Regions from separate parts of the Lysinibacillus sp. NPDC058147 genome, predicted to be linked through region 3. Evidence: riboswitches for the same ligand, from Rfam matches in the RefSeq annotation. Region 3 holds a riboswitch; each other region holds the start of a gene.
The links. A riboswitch is a leader RNA that binds a small molecule or an ion and turns the genes downstream of it on or off. The one in region 3 is predicted to bind cobalamin.

Region 1 (5,127 bases), on a different contig from region 3:
TCAGCACCCAACAGTTCAACAGCCTCTAGAACGTTTTTACCAATTCCTGTTTCACCGGCATGAATAGTGACTCTGTAGCCATATTCTTTGGCTAAAGCGATTGGATCTACAAATTTTTCACAAAAGCCTTCTTCTTCAGATGCACATAGGTCAATTGCCACTACACCTTCTCCAAGGAACTTTTTCCCCTTTTCAACCACCTCGAATGCACTTTCAACAGACATCGTCCTCATGCAAGACAGGATTATATTTCCCTTTATTTCGTAACGGCTTTCAGCGTCCCTCATACCATCTATAACAGCTTGAATAACTTCTTCAACACTAAGACCTTGTAGTGTGTGAAGTAACGGGGCAAATCTGACTTCTAAATATTTCACATTTTCTCTTGCTGCATTCTCAAATAGCTCAAAAGTAATTCTTCTTAAGTTCTCCTTAGACTGCATTACTAAATTAGGAAGAGAAAATCTTTTTAAATATTCATCAAGGGATTCACATTCTAACGGAGCAATCAGCTCCTTTTGTAGTTCATCCTTATCAAAAGTAGGTAACTGAATGCCTTCCTTCTGTGCAATATCGATAATAGTTTCAGCCCTAAGGCTTCCGTCCAAATGACAGTGTAGTTCAATTTTTGGCAATGCTAAAAAGTTCATTATTGACCTCCTGAAATAAATGTTTAGATTAAAATACAAAAAAATTCCTGACCACAAAGAAAATACAAGTATTGTACTTTCTTCGTAATCAGGAATTTCGGTTCCTGGTAGAGACCCCCAAACCATATTATTGGGGTTATACGAAATATTATTGTTTTCATTTACGATTTTTAATATGATAATAGAAAAATTTCGGGTTGTCAACATGATCTATAAGGATATTCAGGATGTCTTGTAATCTAACAATTTCTACTACCACTTCTCGAATGAAAATTTTTTAGATATAGAAATGATTGATATCCAAAATTCTCTTTGCCAGAAGATGTTTAAAATTAATTGTGGCAATAGATGTACTTCAGTTCCGTATCAGTTTATAACTCATATCATTGGAAAGAAATATACAATTTCACTAATATATTGACACAAAAAACACTTTGTCGTAGATTTAAAGTAATTGCATAAAAGCATTAGGTGCCCATTGCGGGAGAATAGGGAATAAAGTGAAAAGCTTTAGCGGTCCCACCACTGTAAAAAGGGAGTTTCATAGAGAATGCCACTAGCATCGTTCTGGGAAGGTTCTATGAAATGTTGAAATTGAGCCAGGAGACCTGCCTATCTGCTTCGGTTATATAGACGATGGAAAAGTCTGTAGTTTATTTGTTATGGAATAAACTACAGGCTTTTTATTTTTTCTCTAAATCATTCTTCGAGTAACAAGGGCAAAAAAGAAAGGGGAAATTTTCATGCAATTATTACAACAAACGATTCAAAACATTCAAAGTGCTGACAATAAAATGATGGAGAAGGCAAGGGAACGCATAGATGCACTTTGCAAACCTCCTGGAAGCTTGGGCAAACTGGAGGCACTTGCTGTACAACTATCCGGAATAACAGGAGACCTATTTCCTGCGATTGATAATAAAGCGATAATTGTCTGTGCAGCAGATCATGGTGTTTGTGATGAAGGGGTAACACCTAATCCACAAAATGTGACGGTCTTTCAAACATTAAATTTTCCTAGAGGAGGAACAGGAGTCTGTGCTATCGCAAAAATTACAGATGCTAAAATTGTCACAGTAGACGTTGGTGTAAAAGAAGATATTCCACATGATGCTGGTGTTATCATAAAAAAAATTAAATATGGAACGGACAATATGGCAAAAGGTCCTGCTATGTCAAGGGAAGAAGCCATTCAATCCATTGAAGTAGGAATTGAGGTAGCAACGGAAGAAATCAAAAAAGGAATCAATGTACTCGGGACAGGTGAAATGGGGATTGGTAATACGACTCCAAGTGCTGCAATATTATCGGTTCTTCACGAATGTCATCCAAATGAAGTGACAGGCTTTGGTGCAGGAGTAGGACCAGGGGGGATAGCACATAAAGTAGAAGTCATTTACAATGCTATTGCATTAAATAAACCAAATCGTGATGATGCTATTGATATTCTTGCAAAGGTCGGTGGATTAGAAATAGGCGCTATGGCTGGAGTGATACTTGCCGCAGCTGCACATCGTAAACCGGTTGTTATTGATGGCTTTATTTCTACTATTGCTGCACTTATTGCATACGAACTCGAACCCAACGTAAAAGACTATATCATTCCATCTCATGCCTCTGAAGAACCAGGTGCAAAAATTGCTGCTGAAATGCTCGGAGTTGAACCAATGCTACAGATGAATATGCGATTAGGAGAGGGCTCTGGTGCAGCTTTAGCCTTTCCTATTTTGGACGCAGCTTGCTCTATGATGAAAAATATGGCTACTTTAGAAGAAGCTATGTTGCTGTTGAAAAATTAACTTTAGTCGCTGCTGTGGATGCACGGAGTTTGAGATAAATAAGGAATTTATAAATTCGAAACAAGCCCAAATCTGATATTTGGGCTTGTTATTATGCAGCAGTATAGCTATGCTCGATTCAACCTCCGCAACGGTAAACGCCATTTCTTCATATATGAAAGTATTCTTAATACTGTGATCACACCAAATAATACATATAAAAAGAGATCCCCTGAAAATTGTTGAAGTCCGATGATAAGCCCGGCTAGTGCTGCCCAAACACCATAGACTTCATCACGGAGGACTAATGGTTGTCGTCTAGCTAATAAATCACGAACAATTCCACCACCAGATCCTGTTAAGACAGCAGCTACAATAACGGCACTAATAGGCATATCAAGCTTGACTGCATAAAGGGCACCCTGAATTGCAAATGCCGATAACCCAATAGCGTCAGTGAAATTGCCCCAGCGATGCCAATGCTGAATAAGTCGGTGTGGAAATAAGAAAAAAATTGTTATGGCTGCAATGGCAATTTGGAACATCATATCCTGCCCCCACAGTGTTGTTACAGGTAAACCTATAAGTAAGTTTCGTATAGCTCCACCACCGAAAGCAGTTACGATACCGAGTATATATACACCGAATATATCGTATTCTTCCTCCATTGCAATTATTGCCCCGGAAATAGCGAAGGCAATTGTTCCAATAATACTAAAAAACTCCCAAGCCAACCCTGTCACCCCTTATGTGAATAAATCATTTCATGTTGTTGGAGAATACATACTAGAAAACATTAAAGTCTCCTTTTTGTATCTAAAAGTTTTTACATAGTAAAGCATTGACTTGCGATTTTGAATTATCAGATATCAAATATCTTATTATAGCAGAATTAAATAGATTTTAGTTTGAATTAAGTTTAGCGCCTAATGCAATTTTTGCAGGCAAGCTCACAAATTGTTAAGATAAGATTTGAACAAATGTGAAATGGAGAAGAACATAATGACTTTTACAACCAATTTATCGGAAGAAACGCTAGCATTAGCTGCTAAAATAGAGGAAAAGGTACGCCCTTTTCATGCAAGGGTAGAAGAAATGGCGTTCTTCAATCAACAAAAAGTGCTTGCTGCTTTTCGAAAGAATCAAGTAAGTGACTATCATCTGCACCCGTCTAATGGTTATGGCTATGATGATGAGGGGCGTGACAACCTAGAACGAGTGTATGCAGAGGTCTTTGGAGCGGAGGCTGCTATTGTACGTCCGCAAATTATTTCCGGTACACATGCAATCACACTTAGCTTATTCGGAGTGCTTCGTCCTGGTGATGAGTTACTTTATATTTCAGGTCAGCCGTACGATACATTGCAATCAATAGTCGATGGTGGCGATAAGGATACTGGCTCGTTAAAAGATTATAAAATCGGTTATAGCCATGTGGATTTAATCGATAATCAAGCAATTGATTGGGAAGGTGTTGCAGCCGCAATTACACCAAACACTAAAATGATTGCTATTCAACGTTCGAAGGGTTATGCAACACGCCCATCATTTACTATTTCACAAATTACAGAAATGTGTATGAAAATTCGTGAATTAGCACCGAATGCAGTTATTTTCGTTGATAATTGCTACGGTGAATTTGTTGAGGCACAGGAACCGACAGAGGTTGGAGCTGATTTAATGGCAGGTTCACTCATTAAAAATCCTGGTGGAGGCTTAGCAAAAATTGGTGGTTATATTGCGGGGCGTGCAGATTTAGTAGAAAAATGTGCTTATCGTATGACATCACCAGGTATTGGTGCTGAAGCAGGAGCAACATTAAATACGCTTGGTGACTTCTATCAAGGATTTTTCCTTGCACCACATGTTGTATCGCAAGCGTTAAAAGGTGCCATTTTCACAGCTGCTATGCTAGAGGAAATTGGCATGAATACATCACCAAGCTTTGATGCTAATCGTACGGATTTAATCCAATCGGTTTCTTTCCAAACCGCGGAACAAATGATTGCTTTTTGTCGTGAAATTCAAGCGAACTCACCAATTAATGCGCATTATGCACCAGAGCCAGCGTATATGCCTGGTTATGAGGATGATGTCATCATGGCAGCCGGAACATTTATTCAAGGTTCAAGTATCGAGCTTACAGCAGACGGTCCTATTCGTCCGCCATTTACAGCATTTATTCAAGGTGGTTTAACATACGAGCACGTAAAATTTGCTATTTGTAGTGCTGTTCAAAAAATCCAAAAATAAATAAAGGAAAACTATTCAAAACTTCCATTTTGAATAGTTTTTTTATTTATGGATGAAAAATTGAAGATACATTTGTTAAAACGTATCCCATTTATATAAGTTGATTGGAGTGGAGACTTGGCGACTCCTTGGGGATTAGCGGCTCATCGGACGCCCCCAGGAAAGCGCCAAGTCGGAACGGAAATCAACCCCGCGTTAGGATCATAAACATAGTTTTTTACAATTTTTCGTCAGTTCAAAAAAATTATTTTCTTTCATGTTAGGAAACCTTACATGAGTGGTTGACAGTGTAATTTTTTCGTTATATTATTAGCAGGTATTGGAGGGGACTTAAATGAGTCGTGAAATTAGACGAACTATGCCGTTATTATCTATGAATATCGTAATGCAATTGACCGAGCTTTCGGCACGTCAGATTCGTTATTATGAAGAACACCATTTAATTG
Region 2 (5,127 bases), on a different contig from region 3:
TTCGAATTCAGTAGCAGACATATTTTGGAAAATTTCTGTGCACAGGTTCGAGCTGTAAATCATTCCTTCATGCTTATTCGGATTCATGCGATTCACTTCATCTCGATAGAACATAAACGGTACGCCTGTTTCTAGCTGTGAGCGCATAATACGCTTCATAATATCAATGGCTGGAACGACTTCACGACTTAACAACGGATTTGCGATACATTCCTCATATTTAGTACGGAAAGAACCGTCACCCTTTTTCTCATCGTAGTAATCCTCTAGTGAATAGCCCATGATTTCACGCACTTCATGTGGGTCAAATAAATGCCACTCCCCACGTGCCTCAACAGTTTCCATAAAGATATCCGGTAAGCATAGCCCTGTGAAAATATCATGGGCACGCAGACGTTCATCCCCATTGTTTAAGCGTAAATCTAAAAATGTGAAGACGTCTTTATGCCAAACATCTAGATAGACCGCAATAGCTCCTTGTCTTTGACCTAGCTGATCGACTGAAACCGCTGTATTATTAAGTTGTTTAATCCATGGTAAAACACCACTTGATGCACCTTTAAAGCCTTTAATTGATGAGCCCCGGCTACGAATTTTGCCCATATAAACACCAATACCACCGCCGTACTTCGATAATGTTGCGACATCTGTATTAGTGTCATAAATACTTTGTAAACTATCATCTACTGTATCGATAAAGCAGCTTGATAGCTGTCCATGTGTTTTACCTGCATTCGATAATGTTGGTGTAGCAACAGTCATATATAAATTACTCATTGCCCAGTAAGATTCACGCACTTTTTCTAAACGATTTTCAGTTTCATCTTGCATCAAAGTCATCGCAATGACCATCCATCGTTCCTGTGGTAACTCCACTGGTGTTTTTGTATAATCACGGACTACATAACGGTCCATTAATGTTTTTAAACCAATGTACGTAAACAACTCATCTCGACTTGATTCTAAATAAGAAGCGAGTTCCTGAAGCTCCTGCTCACTATATTTTGTTGTTAAACTTTCATGATACAAACCGGCTTCTGTATAGTGTGCTAAATGTTCTGGGAAAACCTTATAAACATCTTTCACTGAGACACCACGACGCATCGCAAATTGGTCATATAATTTTTCTAAATAAATTTGAGCTGCGACAAATGTCCAGTATGGCTCCTCTTCATCAATTAGGCTAAGCGTTTGTAAAATCATCGCATCTGCCCAAGCTTCAAATGTGGCATTATCGTTTTTTCGTAGCCATCGATCCGATAACCTTACAAAACTTTCGAGTTCATCCTCCGTGTAACTTTTTTTGAGCTTAGTCATTTGCTGTTCAATTTGAATTGTCATGTAACATTCTCTCCCTTTCCTTCTCCAGACAACACAAAAAGCGATCGCGCAACATTTATCGGTTACGTGATCGCTGTAAAATCGGAAATGGAAATGAAGGACATGGACACAAAGAAGTGAACAAATCTTTCGCCTCCACTTCTCAATCCCCGAAGAATGTGTTGCTGTCTTGAACAACTCGGCAGGTCTCCTGGCTCATGCTTCGTCCAAATGATGGCCTTCCCGTTCTTCACAGTGGCCTATTTATCATTTGTCAGCATTTACAGTTGCGGGGACAGCTTCGGCCTAAGATGACTCTTTTTCCGAATTCCCTTTTAAACCATATTGGTACCGCTTGTCCAAAATACTATATATTGTGTTTTAACTCCTAAACAAATCTAACATATTGTGTTTATTGTTGCAATAGGCGTTTTGCCCCTTACAAGTTATAAAGTGCTACATTTTCTCGATGCAAGCCCAATTACAATGCAGTTTTACGTAGTTTTTCAAAATTTCTAGGAAATTTTTTTTGTGCTAATTGCTCTTTTTCTGGCTGTATTCCTAGTAAAACTACTGCACATGGACCAGCCGATTTTTCAACATCTAATGAACTTTTGACTTGTTGTTCGCCAAAAAGTCGAGTAAATTCGGCTTGTAGACCTTTTGATCCGACTGGCCATACTTGCTGCACGATTCCCTCTTTCCACGCCTGAAAAATAGGTTGGAGCTGTGCGACATCTTCAGGCTGAGCAAGGATTTCATTGCCTACAAGCGGTAATCCATAGGTGTACCAACTAAGCTGTTCATACTTAGTTGCTATGCGTTTTTGCTGCTCACCTAGCATCGTTATAGACAAACCTGATTGTAGAGTCGGCATATTGGACTCTGTACTACCGTCTATTTGCGGACAATTAAGACCCGCCTCGTCAAAAACCTGCTGAATGCCTGCAACATAACGAGACCATGCAGTATCCCCTGAAAAATTAGCGAGTAAAATATGGCTTGGTAAAGCATTTGCAGCAAGTTGCTCTAAAAAAGTAACACGTGCCGTGAAGTATGCCGTAAGTTTGTCTGGGGCAGACACAACATCTTGTGGTTTTTCACCAATTGCTGCGGCATTATCTGTTGTAGCAAACAGCTCACCTATTTTTATTGCATTTCTCATTGCACTCGACCTTCCTTACGCACAAACACCTTAGAGAGAATTGGCATCACAACGGCAACGATCACTAGATTTACAAGTGTTGCCAATGGAAGACTAGTCAGTGAAGCCCAGTAAAATGCCGGACTTATGATAAAGTAAAATGGTAAAGGTGCCACTACGCCATTTAATATAAGTGCCACAGGCCATTTCCAGAAATGCATTCCTTTTTTATGCATGACCCCAAAAACCCATACAACAATAAACATTTCTACTGCGATAATAATATGTAGTGGTCCATAAGGGAAGCCAGTAGTTAAGGCTGAAATAAAATGCCCAATGACTCCCGCAACCCCAGCTAATACTGGAGATAAAAAGACAACGCTCAACAATGCAGGTGCAGAGTCAAGCGCTGCAGTTGAAATAAATGTTGGGATTTTAATGACTGCACCCACTGCACAAATTGCCGCTACCATGGCAGTGAGCGTCAATTTCATTAATCTTTGTCGATCCATTCCATTTCCTCTTTCCTTTAATATTTGGCTATTCATTATAACGAGTGGTTGATTTCCGTTCCGGCAGGGTGCTTTTATCGCTGACGTTTCGCTTTCGCGCAGAGCAAAGCTTCCTGGGGGCGTCTGATGAGCCGCTTCACTCGCTATGCTCGCTCCAGGGTCTCGGGCCAACAGATGTTTTTTGCGCGAAAGCGTAGTGCAACGTAGCGACAGCAACAGCACCGATGTTGGTCACGAAGGCGTTATCACAGGACGTGATGGTTTTAGCCTTCATTCCTCTATTGCTAATCCCAAGGAGTCACCCAGTCTCCACTCCAATCAACTAATATACATAGCATAGGTTTTAAAAAAATCAACCCAAAGATTTTTAATGAAAAGCCTTCTAAATTTTTCAAATCTATATCATTTGATTTGTTCCCCAATACCGTACCAAATGCGTACGATTTGTTCGGCTTCAGCAAATAATGCCTGGTACAAACGTCCACATGTATCACGCAACAGTCGAGCCTGTTTTTCCATTGGCACAACTCCACGTCCCATATCGGTCACTATTATATAGACGGCACAATTTTCTTCAAGAGTCTTTAGTCTTGTCAAAATGGTTTTGACAAGGGGTTCATCCTCCTCAAGATTTTGTGTCACGAGCCACTTTTCTATATTTTTAATAACTAACACATCACAGGCTGGGCTGTCATCAGGTATATTGCCATCAACTAGCTCAACTTTTTGACCTGCAAGCAAGTTCATGACATAGTCGGTTTTTCCACTATAGGCGCCTCCGATAAAGACATGCATCTCGCTCCCTCCTCCCAAGCCTTTCTTGTAAACGTTAAAGAAAACATTTTATCATGCGGTGTTTGATACGACCAAAAAGTTTGCTCAGTCGGTGCAAATTTTACAAGAAGTGCCCGAATAACTCCCCCATGGACAACGAGATGATAAACATCTTCACCATTTGGTAATGCAGTGAATCCTCCAATGACTCGCGCACAAAAAGCATCAAAGCCTTCCCCCTTTGGAGGTGGTGACAGAACGGGGTCATCTAACCACGCACAATAGCGACTATCCGTTTTTAATTCCTCATATGTTTGCCCTTCAAATTCCCCGAAGTTCGACTCTCGAAATCTCCTATCAGACACATATGTTGCATTCGGGAAATAATGGGCAGCTGTTTCCCTACAGCGCAGCAAATCACTACCATACACCTTCGTGACATTTGGATCTACAATAGTCAATATAGATGCATCAGCTAATGAAGAATCTGTCCAGCCGATATATCGCTTCTCCAAATTTTCCTTTGTTGGTGCATGTCTCATTAAGTGCACAATAACAACGTCACCCACAATACAACCTCCATTCCTTCAATTGATGCACCGAGTAAATCCCCAGAAACGCCACCAAAGTTGCGCACTGTAAATTGCCGAAAGACTAAAAAGGCAATCGCTAATACAGCCATCAACACAAGTGGAACAATTGAGAAACCTATGACAAACAACAAGCTACTATACGCCACAACTAATGTGATAAGCATAAAGCAAATAAGTAATCCCGGCTTAATATGTGTTTTAAAAAAGTAGGCTAGCCCCTTTTCTTTCGAGCACTTGAGCGACATAAAATAAAAGCTCATGCCCACTCGTGTTAATAACGGAATAAACACAAGCATCCACAGCGCTAACTTATGCTGGACGAATAGCTCATGCAGTATGACCAATTTTCCAAGCACTAAAAATAACACGGATAGCACTCCAAATGCGCCAACACGTGGATCATCTAAAATTTCAAGCCGCTTCTCACGGTCCCGATACGAAAAATAAGCATCCCCCATATCAATAAAACCGTCTAAATGTAAACCACCAGTAAAAAAGGCAAATAGTCCAACAATCACAAAAGAAAGCAAGATCTCACTGCTTGCCGTCCATTCTGTTAAACTATAAATCACCGTTGCCACTGCGGTGCCCATGAGCGCCCCTACCCATGGCAAAAAGGCGAACATCCCTGTTATAGTTGCCTTCGTTAAAGGAATTTCTTTATGTACCGGCAATACTGTAAAAAATTGAAACGCAAGTTGTATGCTATGCCAGAAATTTTTCATCGACTTGCCTTCCTTCTTCGTCATTTATTATTTCCATTTCTTTAAGACACCATAATTTA
Region 3 (5,127 bases):
GCAATGGTCCTGCAATTGCTTACGTTTTTTTGTTGTTAAGCCGAACTCATGCTCTAAAAAAGCGGTCTTAGAGCCGTATCGGATATCCATTGCATCAAATGCTGCTTGTAAATAGTCCTCACGAGCAGACATTAAGGCATAAAATTGCTGTATTTCTCGATCGCTATAATCTTGCTGAATGGTCTGAGCCATTCGTTCTACTAAGGGACGTAAATGTACATTTGTATCTAAATAGTCCTCCATGATCGTTTCCTCAGGTACGTCTAAAGCAAGTAAAATAAGTGCACTACCAATACCTGTTCGATCCTTCCCGACCGCACAATGATGGACAAGCCCTAGGTTTTCAGGATGTTGAATCGTTGCTATTAACTCCTTGAACGAGGCATTATTAAAAGGCATTTGTGCATAAAATTCTCGGAACATCTCTGGGCTTACAACCTTATAAAAATCTTTTCCACCAGTATTTGTAGGCATCTCAAAAGCATGATTTCCCTTTGCGGGTATTTGAATATTCTTGGCATACTGGAATACCGGATTAGGATTATTATGAGCCTCATGGTTGTCTCGATAATCAAAAATTGTTTTCACACCTAGTGTTTCAAAAAGCTCCTTATCCGCTTTCGTCATTTTACCAAGTGCTGCTGAACGGTAAATCAAACCATTCTTAACAGTACGCCCATCTCTCGACTTATAACCACCCATATCACGGAAATTATAGACTGCCTCAAACGGTATAATCCTCATATCAAACTGTTTCACTCACTGCACCTCTCTCTGTTAGCAAGCATTCATATCTCTATTTTATAGAACAATTCGATATAATACCAATTTTCGCACTAGGAAATGTTATACACTACTTAGAGCGGTGAGGGGATTTTGAGCACTTATTTATCGGAACGGAGCGGGTGGCCGTATTACCTGATCACTTTTCTATCCAAGCGGATCTGTTTTCAACCTTACCCGATCACTTTTTCATCAAAGCGGATCACTTTTCAACCCTACCCGATCACTTTCTCTTCAAAGCGGATCAGTTTTCTACAATACCCGATCACTTCTTCATCCAAGCTGATCACTTTTCAACCTTACCCGTTCACTTCTTCATCAAAGCGGATCACTTTTCAACCCTACCCGATCACTTTTTCATCAAAGCAGATCAGTTTTCAACCTTACCCGATCACTTTTTCATCAAAGCTGATCACTTTTCAACCTTACCCGATCACTTCTTCATCCAAGCGGATCACTTTTCAACCTTACCCGATCACTTCTTCATCAAAGCTGATCACTTTTCAACCCTACCCGATCACTTTCTCTTCAAAGCGGATCAGTTTTCTACTCTACCCGATCACTTCTTCATCAAAGCTGATCAGTTTTCAACCTTACCCGATCACTTCTTCACCGAAAAGAAACCGGTTTTTACCCAAGCATTCACTTTTACCCATTCAAAAAAGCTGCCCTTAATAAAGGACAGCTCCAAAATACTATTTAAATAACTCAGGGTATACTGCTTTTGCTATTAACTCAACAGCTTCGCCAATACGCGGACCCGGACGGTTTGAAATATCAGTATCTATAGAATAAACCGCTTTATTTTGAATGGCAGTGATTGAACTCCATCCATCACGAGAAAGAATTTCTGCCGTTGGGTTTTTCACATAGTTTACTGTTGTTAAAATGACATCTGGATTTTTCGCAATAATATCTTCCTCAGATACCTTTGCCCAACTTTTGAGGTCACCAAAAACGTTCTTAACATTTGCAGCATCTAAAATCTCTTGTTGGAATGTTCCAGAACCAGGTGTATATATGTCTGGCTTCGGACTTATTTCTAAATAGATATTTTTTGGTTCTTTCACATCTTTAACTTTTGCTTGGACTTCTGCAATTTTACCTTTAATATCATCATTTAACTTGTCGCCTTTATCTTTGATTCCCATAACCGTTGCGATTTGTTGGATATCCCCGTACACATCATCAAATGTTTTAGCCGATTGAATGGCAAACACTTTAATACCTGCATCTTCGAGACCTTTTAAGGCATTTAAATTTTCTTCATCGCCCCCAGTTGTATAGGCAATAACGACATCTGGCTTTAGGGCTAAAATACGCTCACTATTAAATGTTGTAGAAGTAGAGACGCGCTCAATTTTTTGCGCTTCTTCTGGATACGTATCATACTCAGTTGCACCAACGATTTTATCCCCCACACCTAGAGCAAATAAAATTTCTGTATTACTTGGTTGCAATGAAACAATAGTTTTAGGTGCGGTAGCAAACTCTACTTCTACACCACGGTCATCTTTAACTTTATAGCTAGTTTTCTCAACTTGTTGATCTTCCTTAGAAATAGTGCCTTTATTAGTATCCTCTTTAGTGCCACAGCCAACTAATACGAGTGCTAACATTAGCACAGAAAGCCATTGAAGCTTAAACATTTTCTTCATTTCATTGATTCTCCTTTTTCTTTTTCATCGGGTATGACTTACTAATAAACGGTATTTCAGCAATACCAGCCTGCTGATTTATAAAGACAGCCATTACAAAAAAGACATTGGCTAGTAATCCTAAATAATCAAAGAGAATAGTAGGTACTTCCCGTTCTTCAGATACTTTGTGCAAAACGCGATATGATTTTTTCGCCTCACTACGGCATAAATGTAATACGGTAGCAGCCTCTGTTCCTTGAGGTAATACAAAGTTCTGTATTTCCTCCCTTACATGACTTACATAAAAATCATAGCGATCACTGAGCCAAGTTAAATCGTCTTCGGTTACCGCCAATTTACCTCGGACTGAGCCATTTACATGGTAAGCCATTGGTAAAATAGCTAGCAAATCATCTGCTACTACCTCTACCGTTTCCTTTTTTACCGCCGCTAAAGCGACGCCAATATGTGTTGTAAGGCAATCCGTTCGAATTTCAAAATCTACCGTTGATGCCTTTTCACGCATAAATGGATAACAAGAATAACGTGCATCTTTTTTCAAATCTAAGTCCCCGCTTTCCTTCGTGAAAAATTCTTACTTTATTAATTTCGTCTTGATGTAATTGCCGTCCGGAGACTTTATCTTCATTTGAATGAAGATAAACATACTTTTTTGGATTTCATCAGGTGAAATATAAGTGCACATAAAAAAAACGTTGTTTCCACTCCTAAGGAAACAACGAAAATAACATAAAAATTGTCGCATAGATACGACATAGCCTATGTATTTGCCGCATATTCTCCTAGCTTCCGAAGAGTTATCTATACGTTCAAACAAAGGTCGGTCTCCTGGCTTGTACAGTTTATTCAATCACGTTGTGAGTCATAAAAACCTTCCCATCAAATAATTCGACAGTGGTATATCTTTATGATTCCTGTACTTACAGTTGCGGAAACAGCTTCGGTTTTTCACCGAATTCCCGATTATGCTATAGTTCAGCACCCTTATTCTGCAAGAATTATTCACTTGTAAAGCAGTTTAACATAGATTGATAGGAAAAAATAGCTGTGGAATTTGAATAAACAGATACGATGGATAACAATCAAGCATATATTAACTTTTGCACGCGGATATTTTCACTGCCCCATGGTACTGATAGTGGAGTCGTTTTACTTTACTTTTTCATACTTTATAAAGCTTAACGAAAGTTTTGCGCAAAAAATAGACATTTCATAACTTTTAACGGATGGCATTCTTATATTTCTTTTTGTATTTAACATCCCTCTCTTCCTCGATTAAACGTTGTGCAATCTCTAGTAATTTTGGGTCATTCGTTGCATCGAATAGCTTTTTAAAGGATACAATAATATCATAGCGTATTAATGTCGGATGTTTTTCGTCTAAGCATATTTGAAACCTTTTCGCCAAATAGGAAACGACTAAATCTCTTTGTACCTGCCCTGCTAAACCTATTCTCCAAATTGCTTGTAAAGTATGCCTCGCAGTCACTGTTTTTTCATCATACGTTACGGCCCAAATCTTTAAGAAGTCCTCTAATACTCTTTCTTCAGGATCACTTTTCGCTGCCAATGCGCATAAAAATTGTGCAGCACTTGCACGCACATGTTCGTTTTTGTATGTAAGAGCCTGAACAAGTTGTTCCCAAACTGAATATGTCCAATCAACTGGTTCCTGCATGATTTTCAATAATTCTTCGTATGATTTGTATTGTATATCAGGGTCACGCTCTGTTAAATTACTAAAAAGTTGCAAAATCTCTTTTTCCATGATTCATCCCTACCTTTATTGTTTCAGAACGTTAATAATGGTGTACTTATAAGTGTTGTCTTGATTTCTATTATTCGTTACTTTACTACTACGTAATTAAAGTCGCAAATGATTTTAATTTTAAAGCAAACCCTCGTATTGTATACTTCAAAATTATCAGAAATGGGTCACAACATGCAAGGGAACGTTTCTTTCAGTTATATAATAATACATTTTACACGTTAGCTTTATTATTAGATGTGTCATACTTGATGGCAATCATTATATGGATAAACTAGTAATATTCCTTCTCCTGGTCCTATTATCATTTTAGTAACTAGGGCTATAGTAGTAAATATATCTACTTATGTAAATTTATTCATCCTAGATGTTATTTTACTCATTATTCGTCGAGTAGTCGACCCTAAATTAATGGATTACCATATCGGTTGCGTGTTGGGTTACTCTCATGATTTTAAATATAGCATTGGACTAAGTAATAATCAGTTAGTTATAAGCTATACTCTAATACTCATCAAATAATAAAAAAGGCCATCTTTGTAATTTCTTTTACAAAGATGACCTTTTCGCTATTTAAATCGTCTATATAATATTAAGGCTTATTAAATACGACCGAAGCCTACTAAATATTGATTCCACCAATCAAGTGATTCAATTACAACACCTTTATTTTGAGCATCGATCATCGTGTTATTTCCTAAGTAAATACCTACATGCGCTATGCCTGAACCATAGCTGAAGAATACTAGGTCACCTACACGAGCTTCACTTGCTGAAATACGTTGTGTTGCTAAATATTGTTGTGATGCTGTACGTGGTAAAGATACACCTGCTTGTTTGTAAGACCATTGTACAAGACCTGAACAGTCAAATCCTGTTGATGGGTTACTGCCGCCCCAAACATAGCTACGGCCT

Region 1: linked by a shared signal. The riboswitch ahead of cobT (nicotinate-nucleotide--dimethylbenzimidazole phosphoribosyltransferase) and the one ahead of ACFVT8_RS17725 (hypothetical protein) in region 3 are both predicted to bind cobalamin.
Region 2: linked by a shared signal. The riboswitch ahead of ACFVT8_RS08645 (ribonucleoside-diphosphate reductase subunit alpha) and the one ahead of ACFVT8_RS17725 (hypothetical protein) in region 3 are both predicted to bind cobalamin.

Annotation. Positions count from the first base shown of each region.
Region 1 is NZ_JBHVUJ010000003.1:156,064-161,190, reverse strand. It holds gene add (adenosine deaminase) at 1-650, opposite strand, end outside; purine riboswitch at 716-814, opposite strand; cobalamin riboswitch at 1,103-1,280, shown strand; gene cobT (nicotinate-nucleotide--dimethylbenzimidazole phosphoribosyltransferase) at 1,394-2,449, shown strand; gene ACFVT8_RS10320 (trimeric intracellular cation channel family protein) at 2,557-3,162, opposite strand; gene ACFVT8_RS10315 (methionine gamma-lyase family protein) at 3,431-4,681, shown strand; gene ACFVT8_RS10310 (MerR family transcriptional regulator) at 5,016-5,127, shown strand, end outside.
Region 2 is NZ_JBHVUJ010000002.1:647,223-652,349, forward strand. It holds gene ACFVT8_RS08645 (ribonucleoside-diphosphate reductase subunit alpha) at 1-1,341, opposite strand, end outside; cobalamin riboswitch at 1,504-1,691, opposite strand; gene ACFVT8_RS08650 (hypothetical protein) at 1,802-2,485, opposite strand; gene ACFVT8_RS08655 (ECF transporter S component) at 2,482-2,976, opposite strand; gene ACFVT8_RS08660 (bifunctional adenosylcobinamide kinase/adenosylcobinamide-phosphate guanylyltransferase) at 3,379-3,771, opposite strand; gene ACFVT8_RS08665 (histidine phosphatase family protein) at 3,720-4,319, opposite strand; gene cobS (adenosylcobinamide-GDP ribazoletransferase) at 4,292-5,068, opposite strand; gene ACFVT8_RS08675 (bifunctional adenosylcobinamide kinase/adenosylcobinamide-phosphate guanylyltransferase) at 5,096-5,127, opposite strand, start outside.
Region 3 is NZ_JBHVUJ010000006.1:110,363-115,489, forward strand. It holds gene ACFVT8_RS17710 (tyrosine-protein phosphatase) at 1-759, opposite strand, end outside; gene ACFVT8_RS17715 (hypothetical protein) at 906-1,490, shown strand; gene ACFVT8_RS17720 (ABC transporter substrate-binding protein) at 1,479-2,441, opposite strand; gene ACFVT8_RS17725 (hypothetical protein) at 2,443-2,985, opposite strand; cobalamin riboswitch at 3,246-3,446, opposite strand; gene ACFVT8_RS17730 (hypothetical protein) at 3,664-4,212, opposite strand; gene ACFVT8_RS17735 (C40 family peptidase) at 4,815-5,127, opposite strand, start outside.